One region of the Streptomyces sp. NPDC050504 genome, then DNA from elsewhere that is predicted to be linked to it. Evidence: riboswitches for the same ligand, from Rfam matches in the RefSeq annotation. Region 1 holds a riboswitch; each other region holds the start of a gene.

Region 1 (7,417 bases):
CCGCCTCCCTGCCCATCGGGCGCGAGGTGGCCCGGCAGGTGCTGGAGGAGCTGGACGCGGACGCGGTCGGGGGGCGCCGGAGCGGCGCCCCGTCGAACCGCACTCCGGCGGGCTGAGGGGCCGCGGGGACGCGGCACTGTCGGGCAGGGGCGGGACGGGCTGTGCCCGTCCCGCCCCTGCCCGTCCCGCCGACGGGCAGGGCGGGCCGTGCCCGACCTAGAATTGGCGCACTGTGTCTGAGTCCCGTAACCCCGCGCCCGTGTCCGTGCCCGCTGCCGCGGACGCTCCCGCCGAGCTCCGGCGCCCCAAGGGCGAGCCGCGTTTCCCCGGCGGCCCCGCCGCCGATCCCGCCGGTTCGCACCACGAGCGCCGCATCCGCAGCTTCCAGCCGCGCCGCAGCCGGGTGACGCCCGGCCAGGCCGACGCGCTCCAGCGGCTCTGGCCGAAGTGGGGCCTGGACATCGACGGGCACAGCGTCCTCGACCTGGCCGCCCTCTTCGACGGCGGCGTCGAGCGCACCGTCCTGGAGATCGGCTTCGGCATGGGAGAGGCGACCGCGCAGATGGCCGCCGACGACCCCGCGACCGGCATCCTCGCGGTCGACGTGCACACCCCGGGCCAGGGCAACCTCCTCGGCCTCGCGGACCGCGCGGGCCTGGACAACGTCCGGGTGGCCAACGGCGACGCGATCATCCTGCTGCGCGAGATGCTGACGCCCGACGCGCTCGACGGCGTACGCGTCTACTTCCCCGACCCGTGGCCCAAGAGCCGCCACCACAAGCGCCGCCTGATCCAGCCGGACTTCCTGACGCTGGTCGCGACGCGGATGCGGCCCGGGGCCGTACTGCACTGCGCGACGGACTGGGAGCCGTACGCAGAGCAGATGCTCGACGTGCTCACCGCGCACCCCGACTTCGAGAACACCCAGCAGGACGGCGGCTACGCGCCCCGGCCCGCGTTCCGGCCGCTGACCCGCTTCGAGGGGCAGGGGCTCGACAAGGGACACGCGGTGCACGACCTGCTCTTCGCGCGGCGCTGAGCGCGGCACTGGGCGCGGCGCTGAGCAGGGGGCCGAGCAGGGGGGCCGAGCGGGAGGCCGAACCGGGAGGCGGCGCGGCCCGGGACCGTACGGCGTTCCGACGCACCGCTGACAGTTGTCGGTGTCCCTCGTTAGGGTCGTTGGGTGTCCGACAGGTCCCCGCAGCAACTGCAGCCGCACCCGGCGGTACCGGAGCGCGGCTTCGCCGGTGAGAGCCGGCCGCGCTGCGAAGCTGTGCCCGAGCGCGCCGGGTGGCGCTACCACCCGCGCCGTATGGCGGGCCTGTGGCGCAGCAAGGCGCTGCGCGCGGGCGCGGTCGTCACGGTGCTCGCGCTCTCGGGCCTGGTGATCCTCGCGCTCGTCCGGGAGCAGACCGGCACCGAGGGGTTCCTGGTCGGCCTCGGCCTCGCCGTGCTGCCCGTGCCGCTGCTGGCCGCGGCCTTCCGCTGGCTGGACCGGGTGGAGCCGGGCCCCTGGAAGAACCTGGTCTTCGCGTTCTCCTGGGGCGCCTTCGCCGCGGCCCTCGTGGCGATCATCGCGAACACCTTCGCGACCCGCTGGATAGCCACCGCGACCGCCGATCCGACGAGCGCGGACACCCTCGGCGCGACGGTGATAGCGCCGGTCGTGGAGGAGAGCGCGAAGGCCGCGGCGGTGCTGCTGATCTTCCTGTTCCGAAGACGGGACTTCACCGGGATCGTGGACGGCGTGGTCGTCGCGGGCTTCACCGCGACGGGCTTCGCCTTCACCGAGAACATCCTCTACCTCGGCAACGCGTTCGGCGAGGACCAGGAATTCGGGACGAGCGGCTTCGAGTCGGTGACCGCGGCGACGTTCTTCGTGCGGATCGTCATGTCGCCGTTCGCGCATCCGCTGTTCACGGTCCTGACCGGCATCGGCTTCGGCATCGCGGCGGGGGCCGCGGCAACCGGGGCGGCCGGGCGCGGCCGCCGAATACGCCGCTGGGGGCTGCCGTCGCTCGGTCTGGTGCTGGCGATGGGCGTGCACGCGCTGTGGAACGGCTCGGCCGCCGCGTTCGGCCCGTACGGCTTCTACATCGTCTACGCCGGTTTCATGGTGCCCGCCTTCGCGCTGCTGACCTGGCTCGCGGTCTGGACCCGGCAGCGGGAGCTGCGCACGGTCGGTGCGCGGCTGCCCGAGTACGCGGCGGCGGGGTGGCTGCAGCCGCTGGAGCCGATGGCCCTGTCGTCGATGAGGGCGCGGCGCGTGGCGCGGGAGTACGCGCGGCGGGCGTACGGCCCCGCGGGCACGGGGTCCGCGGCGGCGCGGACGGTCGCGGAGTACGAGGGGTACGCGACGGCCCTGGCGTTCCTGCGGCACCGGGCGCACCAGGGGGCGGCGGGGGCGGAGTTCGTCGCGCGCGAGCAGGAGCTGCTGCGGTGCTTGTGGGAGCGGCGGGGGGTGGCGGGGCCCGCACTGGTCCATGCGGCGCGGGTCACCGGGCGGGTGGTGTGGGTACCGGCGCAGGGGTACGGGATGGGGGCGCCCGTGCCTCATCAGAGGGCGCCGCATCCGGGGGCGGCGTACCCCGGGGCGGCGTACCCGGGGGCGCCTTACCCGTACGCCGGGTACAACCCGTACCGCGCGTAGCCCGGGAGCGTCAAAGGAGCGCGCGGTTCCCCGCGCCCCTGCACGGGTCGCGGGTAACTGCGCGGGAGCGGGGCACCCGCCCCCTTACGCGGACGCCCTGTTCAGCGCCCCGACCTCCGCCTCCGTCAGTTCCAGCTCCGCGACGGCGAGCAGCGCCGGCAGCTGCTCCGGCGTCCTCGCCGAGGCGATCGGCGCGACCACCGTCGGCCGCGCCGCCAGCCACGCGAGCGCGACGCTCGCCACCGCGGCCCCCCGCTCCCGCGCGATCCCGTCCAGCGCCGCGAGCACCCGCCGCCCCCGCTCGGTCTCCAGGTGCTTGCCGGCCCCCGCGGCCCGCGCGCTCTCCACCCGCGCGCCCTCCCGGTACTTGCCCGTCAGGAAGCCCGCGGCGAGCGCGTAGTAGGGCACCGCCGCGAGGCCCGCGCGGGACGCGGTCTCCTGGAGCCGCCCCTCGTAGGTGTCGCGCGACACGAGGTTGTAGTGCGGCTGGAGGGCCACGTACTTGGCGAGGCCCTCGCGGTCCGCGAAGTCCAGCGAGTCACGGAGCCGTTCCGGCGAGATGTTCGACGCGGCGACCTCCCGCACCTTGCCCTCGCGCACCAGCTGGTCGAGCGCCGTCACGATCTCCTCCACCGGCACGGCGGGGTCGTCGAAGTGCGTGTAGTAGAGGTCGATGCGGTCGGTGCGCAGCCGCCGCAGCGACTCCTCGACCGCCCCCTTGACCGTCGCGGGCGCGAGCCCCTTGTACTCGGGGTGCGCCCCGACCTTCGTGGCGATGACGACGTCGTCGCGGTTGCCGCGCGAGGCCAGCCAGTTGCCGATGACGGTCTCGGACTCGCCGCCCTCGTTGCCGTCGACCCAGGCGGAGTAGGAGTCGGCGGTGTCGATGAAGTTGCCGCCCGCGGCGGCGTACGCGTCGAGCACCGCGAACGACTGCTCCTCGTCCGCGGTCCAGCCGAAGACGTTGGCGCCGAGGGCAAGCGGGAAGACGGCGAGGTCGGAGGCGCCGAGGCGGCGAAGTGTGGTCATGAGCGGATCAACCTCGCCCGGGAGCCGCGCTATTCCGGCGCGCGCCCGTCCTGAGCGCGATTTCACGACCCGTACACACCGCACGAAAGAACCGGCGGCTCTGGCGTCGGGGGGTGAGCGCCAGAGCCGCCGGTGGCTCGGAAGAGCGGGGGACCTCAGTAGGTGAGGCCCTTGGAGCGCAGCCACGCGCCCGGGTCGATGCCGCCGCCGCCCGGCGTGTGCACCTCCATGTGCAGGTGCTCGCCGGTCACGTTGCCGCTCGCGCCGACGTTGCCGATGACCTGGCCGGTGCTGACCTTCTGGCCGACGCTGACGGAGATCGAGGACTGGTGGGCGTACCAGACCTCGGTGCCGTCCTCCAGCTCCAGGACGGTGAGGTAGCCGTACGAGTTGTGCCAGCCGGCCGACTTGACCGTGGCGCTGTGGACGGCCTTGAGCGGGGTGCCTCTGGGGGCGGCGAAGTCCAGGCCGGTGTGCTGGCCCGAGGACCACATGGAGCCGGACTGGCCGTAGACGGCGGTGATGGAGTACGAGGAGAGGGGCAGCGAGAAGCTCGCGGCGAGCTTCGCCAGGCGCTCCGCCTCGGCCTTGGCCTTGGCGGCCTCCTCGGCCTTGCGCTTCGCCTCGGCGGCCTTCTTCTCGGCCTCGCTCTGCTGCTTGGCGGCCTGCTCGGCGGCCGCCTTCTCCGCGGCCGCCTTCGCGGCGGCCCCGGCCTGCGCGTCGGCGCTCGCCTGCTGCTGCTCGGCCTGCTGGAGGATCCTGGCGCGCAGCGCCTCGCCCGCGTCGGTGCTGCCCTGCTGCGCCTCGGCGGTGGTGACGCCCGCGGTGGAGAGGGGGGCGGCGTCCGCGGCCTGGGCGGCCTCGGTCTTGGCGTCCGGCTCCTCCTCGAAGAGGGCGCCGACGACCGGCAGGTCGGGAAGGGTGATGGAGACCGGGGGCTTGTCCTGCGCGGTGGCGATGCCGCCCGCGCCGACGGCCGCGATGACGCCGACACCGAGGACGGTGGAGCTGCGGGCGAGCCCGCGCTGCTTGGCGACACGGTGCTTGCCGCGGACCGGACGAATCGATTCCGCGGTCGGGTTCCACTCGCCCCAGCTGCGCTCGTCCTCACCCCCGGGAACGTCCGACGGACCGGCGGATCCGGAGAAACCGGTCGCGAAGGGAGCTTCGGGAGCAGGACTGTTGGACGCCACGGAGGCGCACTCCTTTCCTTCCTTCACGCCTACCGGGTTAGCTGACGGGTTCGGAGCAGGAAGGTCTCCTACGGGTCACGTTCGACCCGATTCACCCCAAGGATTGGTTCCCCGGTTCCCTTGCGGAATTCGGCGTTCGCGCGCGGCGCCGTCTCTTGCGACGGCTGGGACGACCGCGCTGCGTTATCGAACGTTAATAGACACACGAACGGAATTCCAAGCTGTTCCCACTGATCGTTCATCGGATCGGCCAGAACTTATGGCTACAAAGGACCCCTAAACCCGGCAATTTGAGTGCCCCTCGATCCACACCGGCAACAGGTCGGTTTCTGACGTTGTGTCAAATGTTATGCGCAGCGGTGCCCTTCGACTACGTACCGTTGCTGACGATCTTCACGGTCGTGCGCCGCTCGGGCTGGCCCGCTCCCGGGCGCGCCACCGCGAGCAGCGCCATGTCGTCCGAGCCCCCGCCGCCCGTGTGCAGCCGGACGTCGTCGGTGAGCGCGTCGAGCAGCTCCTCGGGCCCGGGGAAGATCCGCCCGGCGAGGCGGGCGGCAGGCTCGTAGAAGACCCCGGCCGCGTCCCGCGCCTCGGAGAGCCCGTCGGTGTAGAAGAGCAGCGTCGCGCCGGCGGGGAACGGCCGCACGTCGGAGCGGTCCGGCCACGTCCCCAGGTCGCCCATGCCCAGCGGCAGCGCGTGCTCGCCCGGTTCGAGGAGTTCGGCCGCCCCGTCCGCGTACAGCAGCAGCGGCTCGGGGTGGCCGCGGTTGACCAGCCGTACGACCCCCTCGCCGCGCGGGACCTCCGCGAGCACGGCGGTGGTGAACCCCTCGAAGGCGTCGAGGCCGTCCCGCCGCGTGCCCTCGCGGGCGAGCGCCCGCTCCAGCCGTCCGGCGACGGCCTCCAGCGAGCTCTCCTGCTCGGCGGCCTCCCGGAAGGCGCCGATGACGACGGCGACCGCCTCCACCGCGCCGAGCCCCTTGCCGCGCACGTCCCCGACGACGAGCCGCACCCCGTGGGGCGTCTCCTGCACGGCGAACAGGTCGCCCCCGATGAACGCGTCCGCCTGCGCCGCCTCGTACCGCGCCGCGACCTGTAGCCCGCCGATGCGCTCCGCGGGCGTGGGCAGCACGGCGCGCTGCGCGGTCTCGGCGATGACGCGCGCGGAGGCGAGGCGCTCGCCGCTGCGGCGCACGACGCGGTTGATGAGCAGCGCGAGCGCGGCGACGGTGAGGACGGTCAGCAGTTCGGTGATCGCCTGCACCTGGCCGGAGCCGTGGTCGGCGAGGTCGAGCAGGAACACGGCGAGCACGGCGGCGAAGCCGGTGAGCGCGGTGACGCGCAGCGAGAAGAAGGGGGCGGCGACGAGGGGCGCGGCGGCGAAGATCGGGGACGCGGTGTACGCGGGAGGGGTGAGCGAGTCGAAGAGGTACCCGATGACGATCATCAGGGCGGGCAGCACCCGCACGAACCGCCGGAGCCTTCCGGTGCTCTTCTCCTCGCCGCTCCGTTCGCTCTGCCCCACCGGTGATCTCCCGCTCGCTCCGCGCACGGCCGCGGACGGTACCGCGCCCCGTCCAGGCTGTCCGCAGGAGCGCCGTACGGCGAGCCCGCGTCGGCCAACCGGGGGACGGACACGACGAAGGCCCGGATTCCTGGGAATCCGGGCTTTCGTCTTCAGTAGCGGGGACAGGATTTGAACCTGCGACCTCTGGGTTATGAGCCCAGCGAGCTACCGAGCTGCTCCACCCCGCGTCGGTGAACACAACCTTACGCCATCCGGAGCAAGATCAAAACCACGTTTCGGCGGGGTGGCGCGGGACGGGTCCGAAAGGGACCCACCGGGCACCTGCTGGGCGCCCGCTAGGCACCCGCCGGGCACCCGTCAGACGCCCAGCAGGCACCCGTCAGAACTCATGGGCGCGCACCGGGCTCGCGAGCACCCCGCGCCGGGGCAACGCACCGCGGCCCGACCGGGAAGTCCCGGTCGGGCCGCGGTGCGTGCGGTTCGGAGGGTCGGTGACGACCCTCCGGTCGGTAGGCCATGTCGGACTCGAACCGACAACCAACGGATTAAAAGTCGAAAGGAGATCGTCCAGCTCGGAGGATCTTGATCCCGCTCGCGGACTCCTGCGCAGGTCAGAGGCTGTACCTCGTCCAGGTGGGGTGGTCTCGGGGAGTCCGCGAGGGGGTGATCCAAGGGAGTCCGCTCCCGCATCGCTCCCGCACTTTGACGGTGCTGACATGGGCGGATGGGCCGTTACCGTGATCCGCCTCGGCCCTACCCAGTGATCACCGGGACGATGACCGCTGCGACTGCGGAAGCTAACCCACCCACAGCCAGGAACGCAGCGAACTTTTCCTTGGCCGTAGGGAACACGGCCCTGGAGACATCCCCCACCTTGCTGCGCAGCACGATCATCTTCATCTTCTGCCAGCGGTGCTGACGCAGGCTGCACCCCATCAAAATGCCTGACGCGTTCTTCCGGCAGTAGGTGCGACCGTCTCGATTCACAGCTCCGCACCACACGGGAACCTGAAAGAG
Region 2 (7,417 bases), 960 kb from region 1:
GCGACGGCCCTGGCGTTCCTGCGGCACCGGGCGCACCAGGGGGCGGCGGGGGCGGAGTTCGTCGCGCGCGAGCAGGAGCTGCTGCGGTGCTTGTGGGAGCGGCGGGGGGTGGCGGGGCCCGCACTGGTCCATGCGGCGCGGGTCACCGGGCGGGTGGTGTGGGTACCGGCGCAGGGGTACGGGATGGGGGCGCCCGTGCCTCATCAGAGGGCGCCGCATCCGGGGGCGGCGTACCCCGGGGCGGCGTACCCGGGGGCGCCTTACCCGTACGCCGGGTACAACCCGTACCGCGCGTAGCCCGGGAGCGTCAAAGGAGCGCGCGGTTCCCCGCGCCCCTGCACGGGTCGCGGGTAACTGCGCGGGAGCGGGGCACCCGCCCCCTTACGCGGACGCCCTGTTCAGCGCCCCGACCTCCGCCTCCGTCAGTTCCAGCTCCGCGACGGCGAGCAGCGCCGGCAGCTGCTCCGGCGTCCTCGCCGAGGCGATCGGCGCGACCACCGTCGGCCGCGCCGCCAGCCACGCGAGCGCGACGCTCGCCACCGCGGCCCCCCGCTCCCGCGCGATCCCGTCCAGCGCCGCGAGCACCCGCCGCCCCCGCTCGGTCTCCAGGTGCTTGCCGGCCCCCGCGGCCCGCGCGCTCTCCACCCGCGCGCCCTCCCGGTACTTGCCCGTCAGGAAGCCCGCGGCGAGCGCGTAGTAGGGCACCGCCGCGAGGCCCGCGCGGGACGCGGTCTCCTGGAGCCGCCCCTCGTAGGTGTCGCGCGACACGAGGTTGTAGTGCGGCTGGAGGGCCACGTACTTGGCGAGGCCCTCGCGGTCCGCGAAGTCCAGCGAGTCACGGAGCCGTTCCGGCGAGATGTTCGACGCGGCGACCTCCCGCACCTTGCCCTCGCGCACCAGCTGGTCGAGCGCCGTCACGATCTCCTCCACCGGCACGGCGGGGTCGTCGAAGTGCGTGTAGTAGAGGTCGATGCGGTCGGTGCGCAGCCGCCGCAGCGACTCCTCGACCGCCCCCTTGACCGTCGCGGGCGCGAGCCCCTTGTACTCGGGGTGCGCCCCGACCTTCGTGGCGATGACGACGTCGTCGCGGTTGCCGCGCGAGGCCAGCCAGTTGCCGATGACGGTCTCGGACTCGCCGCCCTCGTTGCCGTCGACCCAGGCGGAGTAGGAGTCGGCGGTGTCGATGAAGTTGCCGCCCGCGGCGGCGTACGCGTCGAGCACCGCGAACGACTGCTCCTCGTCCGCGGTCCAGCCGAAGACGTTGGCGCCGAGGGCAAGCGGGAAGACGGCGAGGTCGGAGGCGCCGAGGCGGCGAAGTGTGGTCATGAGCGGATCAACCTCGCCCGGGAGCCGCGCTATTCCGGCGCGCGCCCGTCCTGAGCGCGATTTCACGACCCGTACACACCGCACGAAAGAACCGGCGGCTCTGGCGTCGGGGGGTGAGCGCCAGAGCCGCCGGTGGCTCGGAAGAGCGGGGGACCTCAGTAGGTGAGGCCCTTGGAGCGCAGCCACGCGCCCGGGTCGATGCCGCCGCCGCCCGGCGTGTGCACCTCCATGTGCAGGTGCTCGCCGGTCACGTTGCCGCTCGCGCCGACGTTGCCGATGACCTGGCCGGTGCTGACCTTCTGGCCGACGCTGACGGAGATCGAGGACTGGTGGGCGTACCAGACCTCGGTGCCGTCCTCCAGCTCCAGGACGGTGAGGTAGCCGTACGAGTTGTGCCAGCCGGCCGACTTGACCGTGGCGCTGTGGACGGCCTTGAGCGGGGTGCCTCTGGGGGCGGCGAAGTCCAGGCCGGTGTGCTGGCCCGAGGACCACATGGAGCCGGACTGGCCGTAGACGGCGGTGATGGAGTACGAGGAGAGGGGCAGCGAGAAGCTCGCGGCGAGCTTCGCCAGGCGCTCCGCCTCGGCCTTGGCCTTGGCGGCCTCCTCGGCCTTGCGCTTCGCCTCGGCGGCCTTCTTCTCGGCCTCGCTCTGCTGCTTGGCGGCCTGCTCGGCGGCCGCCTTCTCCGCGGCCGCCTTCGCGGCGGCCCCGGCCTGCGCGTCGGCGCTCGCCTGCTGCTGCTCGGCCTGCTGGAGGATCCTGGCGCGCAGCGCCTCGCCCGCGTCGGTGCTGCCCTGCTGCGCCTCGGCGGTGGTGACGCCCGCGGTGGAGAGGGGGGCGGCGTCCGCGGCCTGGGCGGCCTCGGTCTTGGCGTCCGGCTCCTCCTCGAAGAGGGCGCCGACGACCGGCAGGTCGGGAAGGGTGATGGAGACCGGGGGCTTGTCCTGCGCGGTGGCGATGCCGCCCGCGCCGACGGCCGCGATGACGCCGACACCGAGGACGGTGGAGCTGCGGGCGAGCCCGCGCTGCTTGGCGACACGGTGCTTGCCGCGGACCGGACGAATCGATTCCGCGGTCGGGTTCCACTCGCCCCAGCTGCGCTCGTCCTCACCCCCGGGAACGTCCGACGGACCGGCGGATCCGGAGAAACCGGTCGCGAAGGGAGCTTCGGGAGCAGGACTGTTGGACGCCACGGAGGCGCACTCCTTTCCTTCCTTCACGCCTACCGGGTTAGCTGACGGGTTCGGAGCAGGAAGGTCTCCTACGGGTCACGTTCGACCCGATTCACCCCAAGGATTGGTTCCCCGGTTCCCTTGCGGAATTCGGCGTTCGCGCGCGGCGCCGTCTCTTGCGACGGCTGGGACGACCGCGCTGCGTTATCGAACGTTAATAGACACACGAACGGAATTCCAAGCTGTTCCCACTGATCGTTCATCGGATCGGCCAGAACTTATGGCTACAAAGGACCCCTAAACCCGGCAATTTGAGTGCCCCTCGATCCACACCGGCAACAGGTCGGTTTCTGACGTTGTGTCAAATGTTATGCGCAGCGGTGCCCTTCGACTACGTACCGTTGCTGACGATCTTCACGGTCGTGCGCCGCTCGGGCTGGCCCGCTCCCGGGCGCGCCACCGCGAGCAGCGCCATGTCGTCCGAGCCCCCGCCGCCCGTGTGCAGCCGGACGTCGTCGGTGAGCGCGTCGAGCAGCTCCTCGGGCCCGGGGAAGATCCGCCCGGCGAGGCGGGCGGCAGGCTCGTAGAAGACCCCGGCCGCGTCCCGCGCCTCGGAGAGCCCGTCGGTGTAGAAGAGCAGCGTCGCGCCGGCGGGGAACGGCCGCACGTCGGAGCGGTCCGGCCACGTCCCCAGGTCGCCCATGCCCAGCGGCAGCGCGTGCTCGCCCGGTTCGAGGAGTTCGGCCGCCCCGTCCGCGTACAGCAGCAGCGGCTCGGGGTGGCCGCGGTTGACCAGCCGTACGACCCCCTCGCCGCGCGGGACCTCCGCGAGCACGGCGGTGGTGAACCCCTCGAAGGCGTCGAGGCCGTCCCGCCGCGTGCCCTCGCGGGCGAGCGCCCGCTCCAGCCGTCCGGCGACGGCCTCCAGCGAGCTCTCCTGCTCGGCGGCCTCCCGGAAGGCGCCGATGACGACGGCGACCGCCTCCACCGCGCCGAGCCCCTTGCCGCGCACGTCCCCGACGACGAGCCGCACCCCGTGGGGCGTCTCCTGCACGGCGAACAGGTCGCCCCCGATGAACGCGTCCGCCTGCGCCGCCTCGTACCGCGCCGCGACCTGTAGCCCGCCGATGCGCTCCGCGGGCGTGGGCAGCACGGCGCGCTGCGCGGTCTCGGCGATGACGCGCGCGGAGGCGAGGCGCTCGCCGCTGCGGCGCACGACGCGGTTGATGAGCAGCGCGAGCGCGGCGACGGTGAGGACGGTCAGCAGTTCGGTGATCGCCTGCACCTGGCCGGAGCCGTGGTCGGCGAGGTCGAGCAGGAACACGGCGAGCACGGCGGCGAAGCCGGTGAGCGCGGTGACGCGCAGCGAGAAGAAGGGGGCGGCGACGAGGGGCGCGGCGGCGAAGATCGGGGACGCGGTGTACGCGGGAGGGGTGAGCGAGTCGAAGAGGTACCCGATGACGATCATCAGGGCGGGCAGCACCCGCACGAACCGCCGGAGCCTTCCGGTGCTCTTCTCCTCGCCGCTCCGTTCGCTCTGCCCCACCGGTGATCTCCCGCTCGCTCCGCGCACGGCCGCGGACGGTACCGCGCCCCGTCCAGGCTGTCCGCAGGAGCGCCGTACGGCGAGCCCGCGTCGGCCAACCGGGGGACGGACACGACGAAGGCCCGGATTCCTGGGAATCCGGGCTTTCGTCTTCAGTAGCGGGGACAGGATTTGAACCTGCGACCTCTGGGTTATGAGCCCAGCGAGCTACCGAGCTGCTCCACCCCGCGTCGGTGAACACAACCTTACGCCATCCGGAGCAAGATCAAAACCACGTTTCGGCGGGGTGGCGCGGGACGGGTCCGAAAGGGACCCACCGGGCACCTGCTGGGCGCCCGCTAGGCACCCGCCGGGCACCCGTCAGACGCCCAGCAGGCACCCGTCAGAACTCATGGGCGCGCACCGGGCTCGCGAGCACCCCGCGCCGGGGCAACGCACCGCGGCCCGACCGGGAAGTCCCGGTCGGGCCGCGGTGCGTGCGGTTCGGAGGGTCGGTGACGACCCTCCGGTCGGTAGGCCATGTCGGACTCGAACCGACAACCAACGGATTAAAAGTCGAAAGGAGATCGTCCAGCTCGGAGGATCTTGATCCCGCTCGCGGACTCCTGCGCAGGTCAGAGGCTGTACCTCGTCCAGGTGGGGTGGTCTCGGGGAGTCCGCGAGGGGGTGATCCAAGGGAGTCCGCTCCCGCATCGCTCCCGCACTTTGACGGTGCTGACATGGGCGGATGGGCCGTTACCGTGATCCGCCTCGGCCCTACCCAGTGATCACCGGGACGATGACCGCTGCGACTGCGGAAGCTAACCCACCCACAGCCAGGAACGCAGCGAACTTTTCCTTGGCCGTAGGGAACACGGCCCTGGAGACATCCCCCACCTTGCTGCGCAGCACGATCATCTTCATCTTCTGCCAGCGGTGCTGACGCAGGCTGCACCCCATCAAAATGCCTGACGCGTTCTTCCGGCAGTAGGTGCGACCGTCTCGATTCACAGCTCCGCACCACACGGGAACCTGAAAGAGCGCATAGGCCGTAACGGCGAGCGACAGAGTCGCAATCAGTGGCACCGAGTCGCTGTTGCCCCACGCAACGATCAACGCGGCAAGAGCCACGAATCCCCAATAGGTGCGAATCCCCCTCATGCTCGCGGACCGTACTGCGCGACTACCTGGCGGGGGAGGGCGCAGACAGGCGCGCTGGGGGCGCTGCCAGGTCGGTACATCTCTTGGCTTCACCCGGGCCACAGCTGGCACAGACACTCGCAGCAGGACTCGATACGCACGTTGCCGGACGTCTGTGCCGCGATCGTGTGAAGCACCTGGGAACCCCAACTCCGCTGTGGTCCCTGGCCCTAGTGTGAGCGCCGATTCGACTGGGGTTACTGCTCCCGGTCTGGCACGTCTCGGCCCGGAGGGCTCATGGGTTACCTGCGGCTGCTGCGGCAGCGGCCCGTACTGGTGCTGTGGCTGGCACAGAGCCTGTCCGTCCTGGGTGATCGGCTGTATGCGCTCGCAGTCATGTGGGTCGTATACGCGTCGACCGGATCGGCCTCGCTCATGGGCCTGGTGGCAGTCGCCGAGTCTGTGCCGTACATCGCGCTCGGGACAGTCGGCCGACACGTGGTTGCCCGGTTCTCCTCGTTCGGGTCTCTGGCGTTAGTGGACGGGGCGCGGGGTGCGGTGGCGGTCGCGCTGCCGTTCCTGTGGTCACCGGACGGCCACGGCATCGCTGCGCTGCTTGTCGGCGTGCTGGTGCTCGGCACACTGGGTGCGCTGTTCGATCCGAACCTCGGAGCCCTGGTGCCCGACCTGGTCGAGCCGGAAAAGGTGCAACAGATCACGGGGCTGCTCGACCTCACGGGCCGGATCGCCCGGATCGCGGGCCCGGCGAGTATCGGGCTGCTGCTCCTGGTCGTCTCCGAGGTGCAGCTCTTCGCACTGAACGGGGTGACGTTCGCGGTGTCGGCGGTCGCGCTCGGGTGGCTGGCGCGCTGTATCGCGACCACGGCTGGCGAAGCACCGGTTCGGCCAGGGGAGTCGGTGCCGGCCTGGCCGGTCTTGCGGGCGCATCCCCGTGTCGGACTGGCCATCGGTGTGCATGGCGTCGCGCTGTTCTGCTCGGCGGTAACGGCGGTTGGCATGCCCGCACTGCTGGCGACCCGTTACGGCGCCGGGGCAGGTGTGTACGGGATCGTCACGGCGGCCGTGGGAATCGGAGCCCTGTTGGGTAACCCGCTGGCGAGCAACCGCCGTTCGGAGGGCTGGTTGGCGGTCTACTGCGGTGCATGGGCGGTGCAAGGCGCAGCGACCATGTGCATGGGCCTGGTGCTGCACCTTCCTGCGCTGATCCTGCTCGCGCTGCTCACCGGTCTGGTCACCCCGGCGACGAGTGTCACCCTGCGGACGCACCTCGGCATGTTCCCGCCGACCGAGCGACTGCGCCTAATGGCCGTGGATCAAACCGTGATCCGTACGGGTGGCACGGCCGGGATGCTGCTCCTTCCCTTGCTGGTCAACGCATCGCCTCGCGGTGCATTTGTTACGGGGGGCGTCATGGTGGCGGGCTCGGCGCTTGCCGTGCTGCTCGCTTCCTCGCGGCGGCTGCGCCCGGATGCGGCTCTGCCAGCCCTGGCGACGCGCGGACACGCGATGGCAGCGGAGTAGCGCACCGAAGGCACCCACACCTGACCTCGCGTGGATGGCGAGTTACGCCTACTTGGCAAGAAAAGGGCAAATGTGCTGCCAGTGGGTGACGTCTAGGATCCTCATCCTCATAGGGACCTAGGGGCAGGCCAATGGGTGAGATTCGGAAGTACACACCAGGAACTCACGCGGCATTGATGTCTTTATGTCGGGGAACTTGCTACTGGCCAAGTTGCGATGAGCCAGTGACGAAGTTGGTTGACGGCGAACACATCCTTAACCTGGAAATCGCACACATCCGTGCCGTGAGTTCAGGAGGAAAGCGTTTCGACCAGACCCTAACCCTCGAAGAGAAGAACGACTTCAAGAACCTCCTGTTGCTCTGCAAGGCACATCACGTCCGCGTGGACGGCCGAGACAGCGACCAATACACAATCAAGGTGCTTGAAGCCTGGAAGAACGAACGCGAGTCAGCTGGCATAGCCGCACTTCAAGGGCTTCGAGGGCTCACAGAAGAAAGATTCCGGGAGCTTGTCAGCGAATCGTTTGAATCGTTTCTCGATGAGACGAGTGATGCGCTCACGGAGTTGGCCAGGATCGCACCGGAAGCAGCAAACACGCTGCGCGTACTGCTTGACGAGCTCTCCGACCCTCGCGTCCACGGTTTCGGCATTGACCCTGACGCAGTGTGGGCCCTGCAATCTGCGGCACGCGACCTTGGCGGCTTGGAGGA
Region 3 (7,417 bases), on a different contig from region 1:
GAGGCGCAGGTGGCCCGCGCCGAGCGGGTCGTCCGCGACCTGCCCGCCGAGCGGCGGCTCTTCCTCTTCGTGAACGTGCCCTCGCTGCACCAGCCCAACTGGTTCCACCTGCCGGGCGCCACCCGCGGGGCGGGCGACTCGCGCGCGACGCACGCCGCCGCGCTGGAGTACGTCGACCGGCACATCGGACGCCTGTTCGCCGCCGCGAGCAGCCGCCGCCGCTGCTTCGCGATCGTCTGCTCCGACCACGGCACGGCGTACGGGGACGACGGCTACAGCGGACACCGCATCGGCCACGAGGCGGTGTGGACCGTGCCGTACGCGCACTTCTTCCTGGAGCGGGACACGGAGGGCGCCCGATGACAGGGACGACACCCCGCCCGTACGAGAGCTACGTCTACGCCTATCCGCACAAGACGGCCTACCGGCCGTTGCCGGACAGGCCCGCGCTGCGCGAGCTGTGGGCCGGTGAGCGCAAGGACGCCCTCTCGCTCTACCTGCACGTGCCGTTCTGCGAGGTGCGCTGCGGCTTCTGCAACCTCTTCACCCGCGTGGGCGCGCCCGACGAGCTGTCGACGCGCTACCTCGACGCGCTGGAGCGCCAGGCCGTCGCCGTGCGCGAGGCCCTGGGCGACGCGGAGCCGGTGCGGTTCGCCGCGGCCGCCTTCGGCGGCGGCACGCCGACCTTCCTGGACGCCGACGAGCTGACGCGGCTCTGCGACATCGCCGAGAAGCGGATGGGTGCCGACCTGCGTGCCGTACCGCTCTCCGTGGAGACCTCGCCGTCCACGGCGACGGCCGACCGGCTGGCGGTGCTCGCGGAGCGGGGCGCGACGCGGCTGAGCATCGGCGTGCAGAGCTTCGTGGAGGAGGAGGCGCGCGCGGCGGTGCGTCCGCAGCGCCGCGCCGACGTGGAGGCGGCGCTGGGGCGGATCCGCGACGCCGGGATCCCGGTCCTGAACGTCGACCTGATCTACGGCATCGACGGGCAGACCCCGAAGACCTGGCGGTACTCGCTGGACGCCGCCCTGGCCTGGGAGCCGGAGGAGCTGTACCTCTATCCGCTGTACGTGCGCCCGCTGACCGGTCTCGGCAGGCTGGGCGCGGGCGGCGACGCGGCCTGGGACGCGCAGCGGCTCGACCTGTACCGCAGGGGCCGCGACCACCTCGTCGCCCGGGGCTACGAACAGGTGTCGATGCGGATGTTCCGCCGCCCGGGGCCGGTGCACGAGGGCCCCGACGACTACGCCTGCCAGACGGACGGCATGATCGGCCTGGGCTGCGGCGCCCGCTCGTACACCTCGGCGCTGCACTACTCCTTCGACTACGCCGTCGACATGCGGGAGATACGCACGATCATCGACGCGTACACGGAGACCGAGGACTTCGACCGCGCCGAGGTCGGCTACCGGGTCGACGGCGACGGGGCAAACGAGGCCGGGCGCCGCCACCTCCTCCAGTCGCTGCTCCAGGCGAAGGGCCTGGAGAGCGCCGAGTACGCGGCGCGCTTCGGGCGTCCGCCCGCCGAGGACTTCCCGGCCGAGCTGGCCCGGTTCGCCGCGCTCGGCTGGCTGGACGGGGCCGCGCCCGACGGGCTGCTGCGGCTGAGCCCGGAGGGCCTGGCGCACTCCGACGCGCTCGGCCCGATGCTCTTCTCCCCCGCCGTGCGCGCCGCCATGGCCGCGTACGAGAGGAAGTGAGGCCCGCGTGGACCTGACCGTTCTCTACCGGGGGCCGCTGGCCTCCTGCGACTACGACTGTCCGTACTGCCCGTTCGCCAAGCGGCGCGACAGCCGCGAGCAGTTGCGCGCCGACCGGGCCGCGCTGGAGCGGTTCGCGGGCTGGGCGGCCGAGCAGACGGACGACCGGCTGTCGGTGCTGTTCACCCCGTGGGGCGAGGGCCTGGTGCGCTCCTGGTACCGGCGCGCGCTGGCCGAGCTCTCGCGGCTGCCGCACGTCCGCCGGGTGGCCATCCAGACGAACCTCAGCTGCCGCACGGACTGGCTCGCGGACGCCGATCCAGAGACGGTCGCGCTGTGGTGCACGTACCACCCGGGTCAGACGCCGTACGACAGGTTCCTGGCGAAGTGCCGCGACCTCGCCGCGCGCGGGATCCGGTTCAGCGTCGGCGTCGTCGGCCTCGCCGAGCACCTGGAGCACGCCCGCCGACTGCGCGCGGACCTCCCGGCGCACGTCTACCTGTGGGTCAACGCCGCCGAAGGCCACACCTACACAGACGCGGAGGCCGAGGTCTGGACCGGGATCGACCCGCTGTTCCCCTACAGCCGCGTTCCGCACCGCTCGGCGGGGCTGCCGTGCCGCACCGGCGAGTCCGTCGTCTCGGTGGACGGCGACGGCACGGTGCGGCGCTGCCACTTCGTCCGGGCGGAGCTGGGCAACCTCTACGACGGGTCGTACCGCGCCGCGCTGCGGCCGCGCGCCTGCCCGCTGGCCGTCTGCGACTGCCACATCGGGTACGTCCACCTGGAGTCGCTGCCGCTGTACGACGCGTTCGCGGGCGGGGTCCTGGAGCGGATACCGACGGCGGGGGCGAGAGGGGCGGGGGCGGGGGCAGCCGTCCGGCTGCCCGACCCGTCCGTCAGACGCGCGGCTCGATCAGCGACTTGAGTTCGTACGGGTCGACGTCGCCCTTGGCCTCGACGTGGTCGCCCGAGGACTCGCCGCGCAGCCGTCGCCCGATCCACGGCACCAGGTACTCGCGCGCCCAGTGGATGTCGTCGCGCCGCACTTCGAGGGTGCCGCGCGGCGGCAGCGGGGGCCACTCCTGGTCGGGGTCGGCCGGGACCTCCAGGCCGAGCACCTGTCCCGCGCGCAGCGCGACCCGGGTGTGGCCCTCGGCCGAGAGGTGCAGCCGGTCGTCGTCCCAGGCGCGCCGGTCCTGGACGGACTTGAGGGACCACAGGTCGAGCACCGGGCAGCCGTAGCGGTCCGCGATGGCCCGCACGTGGCCGTTGTACGTGGCGATCTTGCCGCGCAGATGGCGCAGCAGGGCCACGCCCCGGGTGTCGAAGCCGGTGGTCACCATGACCGTGCCGACCGAGGAGGCCAGGTCGGCGACGGCACGCTCGAAGCGCTCGGCGACCTCGTCCGGGTCGGTGCCGGGGCGGATGATGTCGTTGCCGCCCGCGCAGAAGGTCACCAGGTCGGGGGCGAGTTCCTTGGCGCGCGGGACCTGTTCCTCGACGATCTGGTCGAGGAGCCTGCCGCGGACGGCAAGGTTGGCGTAGTGGAAGGCGTGTTCGGGGAGCTGGTCGGCGAGGAGGACGGCGAGCCGGTCGGCCCAGCCGACGAAGGTTCCGTCGGGGCCGGGGTCTCCGACGCCCTCGGTGAAGCTGTCGCCGACAGCCGCGTACGACCCGATGGCGCCACTGTTATTGAATCTCGAATCGTCTGCCACAAACGAACATCCTGCCTGTCCGATTGTGACTTACGCGACCGTAATAAGGGGTTGACGTGGGGTGACATAGCCCACCCGGTCAGTTTTTGGTAAAGCCGGAATAAGCGCGAATGCGCGCGGCGCCCCCGCCCCCGCCCCTGCCCGGGGAGGGGCGGGGGCGGGACGGGGGCGCCGCGCGGACCGCGAGGTGCCCGGCCGGGCGCTCCGAGGGGCCGGCGGGTCAGAGCGAGACGCCGTGGCTCCGGAGGTAGGAGACCGGGTCGATGTCCGAGCCGTAGCCGGGGCCGGTGCGGATCTCGAAGTGGAGGTGCGGTCCGGTGGAGTTTCCGGTGGAGCCCGAGTAGCCGATCCGGTCGCCGCCGTCGACGTCCTGCCCGGAGGAGACGCCGAGCGAGGACAGGTGCGCGTACTGGGAGTAGGTGCCGTCCGTGTGGCGGATGACGACCTCGTTGCCGTACGCGCCGGACCAGCCGGCCGAGACGACGGTGCCCGCGCCCACGGCCCTGACGGTGGTGCCGGACGAGGCCGCGAAGTCCACGCCCGTGTGGTAGCCGCTGGACCAGCTGGAGCCCGACGCGCGGTACTGGGTGGTGACGTTGGCGCCGGAGACGGGGGTGGTGAAGCCGCCGCCGCTGACGCGCCCGGAACCGCCGGACTCCCGGCCGCGCTCCTCGCCGGAGGACGAGCCCCGGTCGTTCGACGAACCGCGGTCGCCGGAGGACTCCGACGAGCCCTGGTCGCCCGAGGAGTACGACGCCTTCGGCACCTGCTCCTTGTGCGAGCGCTCGGCGCGCGGCGCGGCCTCGCGGGACTCCGCCGCCGCGCCGCCCTTCGCCTTGCCGCCGAGGGTCAGCTTCATGCCGGGCAGGATGAACCCGGGGTCGTCGCCGACGGTCGCGCGGTTGTCCGCGTACAGCTTCTGCCAGCCGCCCGCCAGGCGGTGCTCGTCGGCGATCTTCGAGAGGTGGTCGCCGGTCCGCACGGAGTAGGTGGTGGTGGCCGGCGCCGCCTGCGCGGGCGCGGCCTGCGGCGCGGCCTTGACCGCGACCTGGACGGAGGCATGGGCGGAGGTCTGGGCGGAAGCGGCGACGGACGCGGCGGGAGCGGCGGCGGGCGCCGCCTTCTGAGCGGCGTTCGCGCCGGTGGCGGCGAACAGCGGCAGCGCCAGTGCGGCGCCGCCGGTCCCTGCGACGACCATGCCGCGGGAGACGGGATTCGACTTCGGACGGCGGTGCTTACCCTTCGCGGGCATGGCGAATTCCTCTCCGGCGCCTGCGAGGTGAGCTGTCGGGTTCGGGCTGGAGATGCCCGGCCGCGCTGCTGCGCGGCTTCACCCCGAGCCGAGGTGTCTCGGCGTACTGCCTGGGTCCCCCGCTCCTGCCACACGTGGATGGGTGCGGATTCCGGGAGGTGGCAGGATTCGGCGGTCCACCCGGATTGACGGTGACCGTAATCGACCCGGCTCCACCGGAACAAGCCACTCGGGAAACACGAGAATCCATGCCTCTTGATCGGCATGGATTCTCGTCACCCTCTGTCGAATACGGGCGTCCAATTCCCGGATTCGGAAAGGAATTTACTTCTGTACGTCGCGACGCACGGTCACGCCTATGATCCAGCTCACGGCCCCGGAGACATGCGTGCGCATTCTCCTAATCCGGACATCCCGCCCGGCGCGGAGGCCTCTTCAGCCGTACTCGGCCCTCCTCAGCCGTACGCAGCCCTCCTCGGCCCTCCTCAGTTTTCCTCCCTCCGCCGCCGCAGGAACTCCGCGGCCGCCTTCCTGCCCTCGTCGACCACGGCCTCCCGCCCCTCGTCCCCGAGCTGGAAGTCCGTGATGCCGACCCCGGCGCACTGCACCGTGATCGTCCTGTCGCGCACGCCCGGCCGCTCCAGCTGCGTCTGGTCGCGGCCCACCAGTGCGGTCGCCACCACCTGCTGCACCAGCTTCAGCGGCGGCGACATCACCACGGCCAGCGCGGGGAAGAGCTCGGCGATCCCCGCGGGCAGGTCCGGCAGGATCCGTACGCCGAAGGTGGGCCAGCGCGCCTCCTCGCCGTCCGTACGGTCGAAGATCTCCACCGCGAAGTTGGACAGCACGCCGCCGTCGACGATGACGGACTCCTCGCCCGTGGCCCGGTCGGTCAGCGTGCAGGGCTGGAAGTAGAACGGGATGGACAGCGAGCAGCGCACCGCTTCCGCGACCGACTGCTCGTCCGGGTCCAGGCCGTAGCGCCGGTAGTCCCAGGGCAGCCGCAGCAGCCGCCCGTGGGTGACGTCGGTGACCATCACGACCAGCTTGTAGCGCTGGTCGAGCGGCAGGTCGGCCGATGCGCCCGGGTCGTCGTACCGCAGGTCGCCGAAGGTCTCCACGCCGAGGTCGGCCAGCTCCTCGGTCAGCCACTCCTTGATCCACTCGCCCCGGTAGGCACCGCGCCCGGTGAGCAGCGACACGCCCTCGCTGAGCAGCGGTATCCCGGGCGGCGCCCGGTCGGGGATCCGGGCCAGGTCCAGCCTGTCCATGATCGCCCGCAGCTCCTTGGCGCCGACGCCCGCGGCGACGAAGGCCGCCGCGATGGCGCCCACCGAGGTCCCGGCGGCGCGCGGGAAGCTGTAGCCGTCCTCCAGGAGGCTGATCACCGCTCCCGCCGAGCCGAGTCCCCGGACGCCGCCGCCCTCCAGTACGAGATCCGCGCGGTCTCCCGCAGTCATCCGCTCTCCTCCCGCCTCTCCTGTCCCGCCGCTCCGTTCCCGGCCGGCGGGCCCGCTGCCGACGGGCCCGCTGCCGACGGGCTCACTCCCGGCCCGCGACGTTCCAGGGCACGAAGGCGTTCGTCTTGCCCGCGAGCGCGGCGCGCAGTTCGGGGTGGTGCCGCAGCAGCACGGTCACCATCGTGTTGTCGTCGATCCAGTCGAGTCCGGCCTTCGAATACACCTCGGGGGTGTAGTGGTCGGTGAAGAACCGGTCGCTGTTGAGCCTGCGCGACGCCATCAGGATGAAGATGCGGAACGCGGTGTCGCTGAAGGCGAAGCCGCGCGGCAGCTTCTCGGCGAACATGCCGACGGTGAGGTCGACCTTCTCCACGTCGCCGCCGTAGAGCCGCTTGATCTCCTTGGCCCATTCGGGGTTGTCGGTCAGCTCGTCGAAGGTCGCCGCGGGCTTCAGCCGCAGCAGCCGGCGGAATTCGTTGTAGCGGGGCACGCCGAGTTCGCGCGAGCGCAGGATGTCGGTGGCCGCCAGGTCCTGGAGGTGGCCGTCGGGGCGCTCGTACTCCTGGAGGAACTTCGGGAAGTTGTGCATCGTGACGAGCCCGGGGTGCAGCGTGCCGAAGCTGTAGAGCAGGTCGGTCGTGGAGATGCTCTCCAGGACCTTCAGCGCCTCGGGTCCCGCGATGTCGCGGAACGAACAGTCGCGCAGCGTCTCGTTGTCGCTCGCGCCGCGCAGCTTCCAGTCGTCGCGCACCAGCGGGTGCATGCGGTAGACCGCGACGAACTCCTCGGTGAGCGCGTACGGGATGCCGTAGTGGTCGTGCTTCGCGCCGGGGATGCCGCTGACGACCTCGCTGTCGCTGATCCGGCCGAAGAGGTTGTGCACCCGCTCGCCCGCGAGCCCCCACCAGTTGGTGCGCAGCGCGGTGACGGTGGTCGGGTGGCTGATGACGGCGGGGGTCCACTCCACGGTGTGGATCTTGGCGAGCAGGGCGGCATTGACCAGCCGGGCGCGCTGGAAGACCTCCTCGTCGTTCCAGTTCGGGTACGCCTGGTGGAGGCGGTCGCAGATCGCGTTGTGCTCGCGGGTGAAGAGCGACTGGAGCAGGGCCAGGCCGAGCCAGAAGCCGGGGATGCGGGAGGGGTCGCGGGCCGGGTCGGAGGGGAACGGCATCCGCTCGTCGTCCCACAGGTGCAGCTTGCCGTGCTCGCCGGTGCGCAGGGCGCGCAGTTCCTCGTCGCTGTTGCCGTAGATCTGCGAGGCGTCCCACCAGTGCGAGAAGACGTTGA

What was found. A riboswitch is a leader RNA that binds a small molecule or an ion and turns the genes downstream of it on or off. The one in region 1 is predicted to bind cyclic di-AMP.
Region 2: another riboswitch for cyclic di-AMP. It lies ahead of ACIBNE_RS11435 (M23 family metallopeptidase); the one in region 1 lies ahead of ACIBNE_RS15290 (M23 family metallopeptidase).
Region 3: another riboswitch for cyclic di-AMP. It lies ahead of ACIBNE_RS01830 (peptidoglycan DD-metalloendopeptidase family protein); the one in region 1 lies ahead of ACIBNE_RS15290 (M23 family metallopeptidase).

The regions. Positions count from the first base shown of each region.
Region 1 is NZ_JBITHO010000003.1:979,463-986,879, reverse strand. It holds gene lhgO (L-2-hydroxyglutarate oxidase) at 1-116, shown strand, start outside; gene trmB (tRNA (guanosine(46)-N7)-methyltransferase TrmB) at 233-1,039, shown strand; gene ACIBNE_RS15300 (PrsW family intramembrane metalloprotease) at 1,184-2,650, shown strand; gene ACIBNE_RS15295 (aldo/keto reductase) at 2,735-3,679, opposite strand; gene ACIBNE_RS15290 (M23 family metallopeptidase) at 3,835-4,872, opposite strand; cyclic di-AMP (ydaO/yuaA leader) riboswitch at 4,884-5,017, opposite strand; gene ACIBNE_RS15285 (PP2C family protein-serine/threonine phosphatase) at 5,243-6,397, opposite strand; tRNA gene ACIBNE_RS15280 (tRNA-Met) at 6,554-6,627, opposite strand; gene ACIBNE_RS15275 (hypothetical protein) at 7,154-7,417, opposite strand, start outside.
Region 2 is NZ_JBITHO010000003.1:20,857-28,273, forward strand. It holds gene ACIBNE_RS11425 (PrsW family intramembrane metalloprotease) at 1-297, shown strand, start outside; gene ACIBNE_RS11430 (aldo/keto reductase) at 382-1,326, opposite strand; gene ACIBNE_RS11435 (M23 family metallopeptidase) at 1,482-2,519, opposite strand; cyclic di-AMP (ydaO/yuaA leader) riboswitch at 2,531-2,664, opposite strand; gene ACIBNE_RS11440 (PP2C family protein-serine/threonine phosphatase) at 2,890-4,044, opposite strand; tRNA gene ACIBNE_RS11445 (tRNA-Met) at 4,201-4,274, opposite strand; gene ACIBNE_RS11450 (hypothetical protein) at 4,801-5,184, opposite strand; gene ACIBNE_RS11455 (MFS transporter) at 5,461-6,705, shown strand; gene ACIBNE_RS11460 (hypothetical protein) at 6,930-7,417, shown strand, end outside.
Region 3 is NZ_JBITHO010000001.1:421,479-428,895, reverse strand. It holds gene ACIBNE_RS01850 (STM4013/SEN3800 family hydrolase) at 1-363, shown strand, start outside; gene ACIBNE_RS01845 (STM4012 family radical SAM protein) at 360-1,700, shown strand; gene ACIBNE_RS01840 (STM4011 family radical SAM protein) at 1,708-2,628, shown strand; gene ACIBNE_RS01835 (SGNH/GDSL hydrolase family protein) at 2,600-3,418, opposite strand; gene ACIBNE_RS01830 (peptidoglycan DD-metalloendopeptidase family protein) at 3,639-4,670, opposite strand; cyclic di-AMP (ydaO/yuaA leader) riboswitch at 4,675-4,854, opposite strand; gene ACIBNE_RS01825 (patatin-like phospholipase family protein) at 5,156-6,130, opposite strand; gene ACIBNE_RS01820 (peroxidase family protein) at 6,213-7,417, opposite strand, start outside.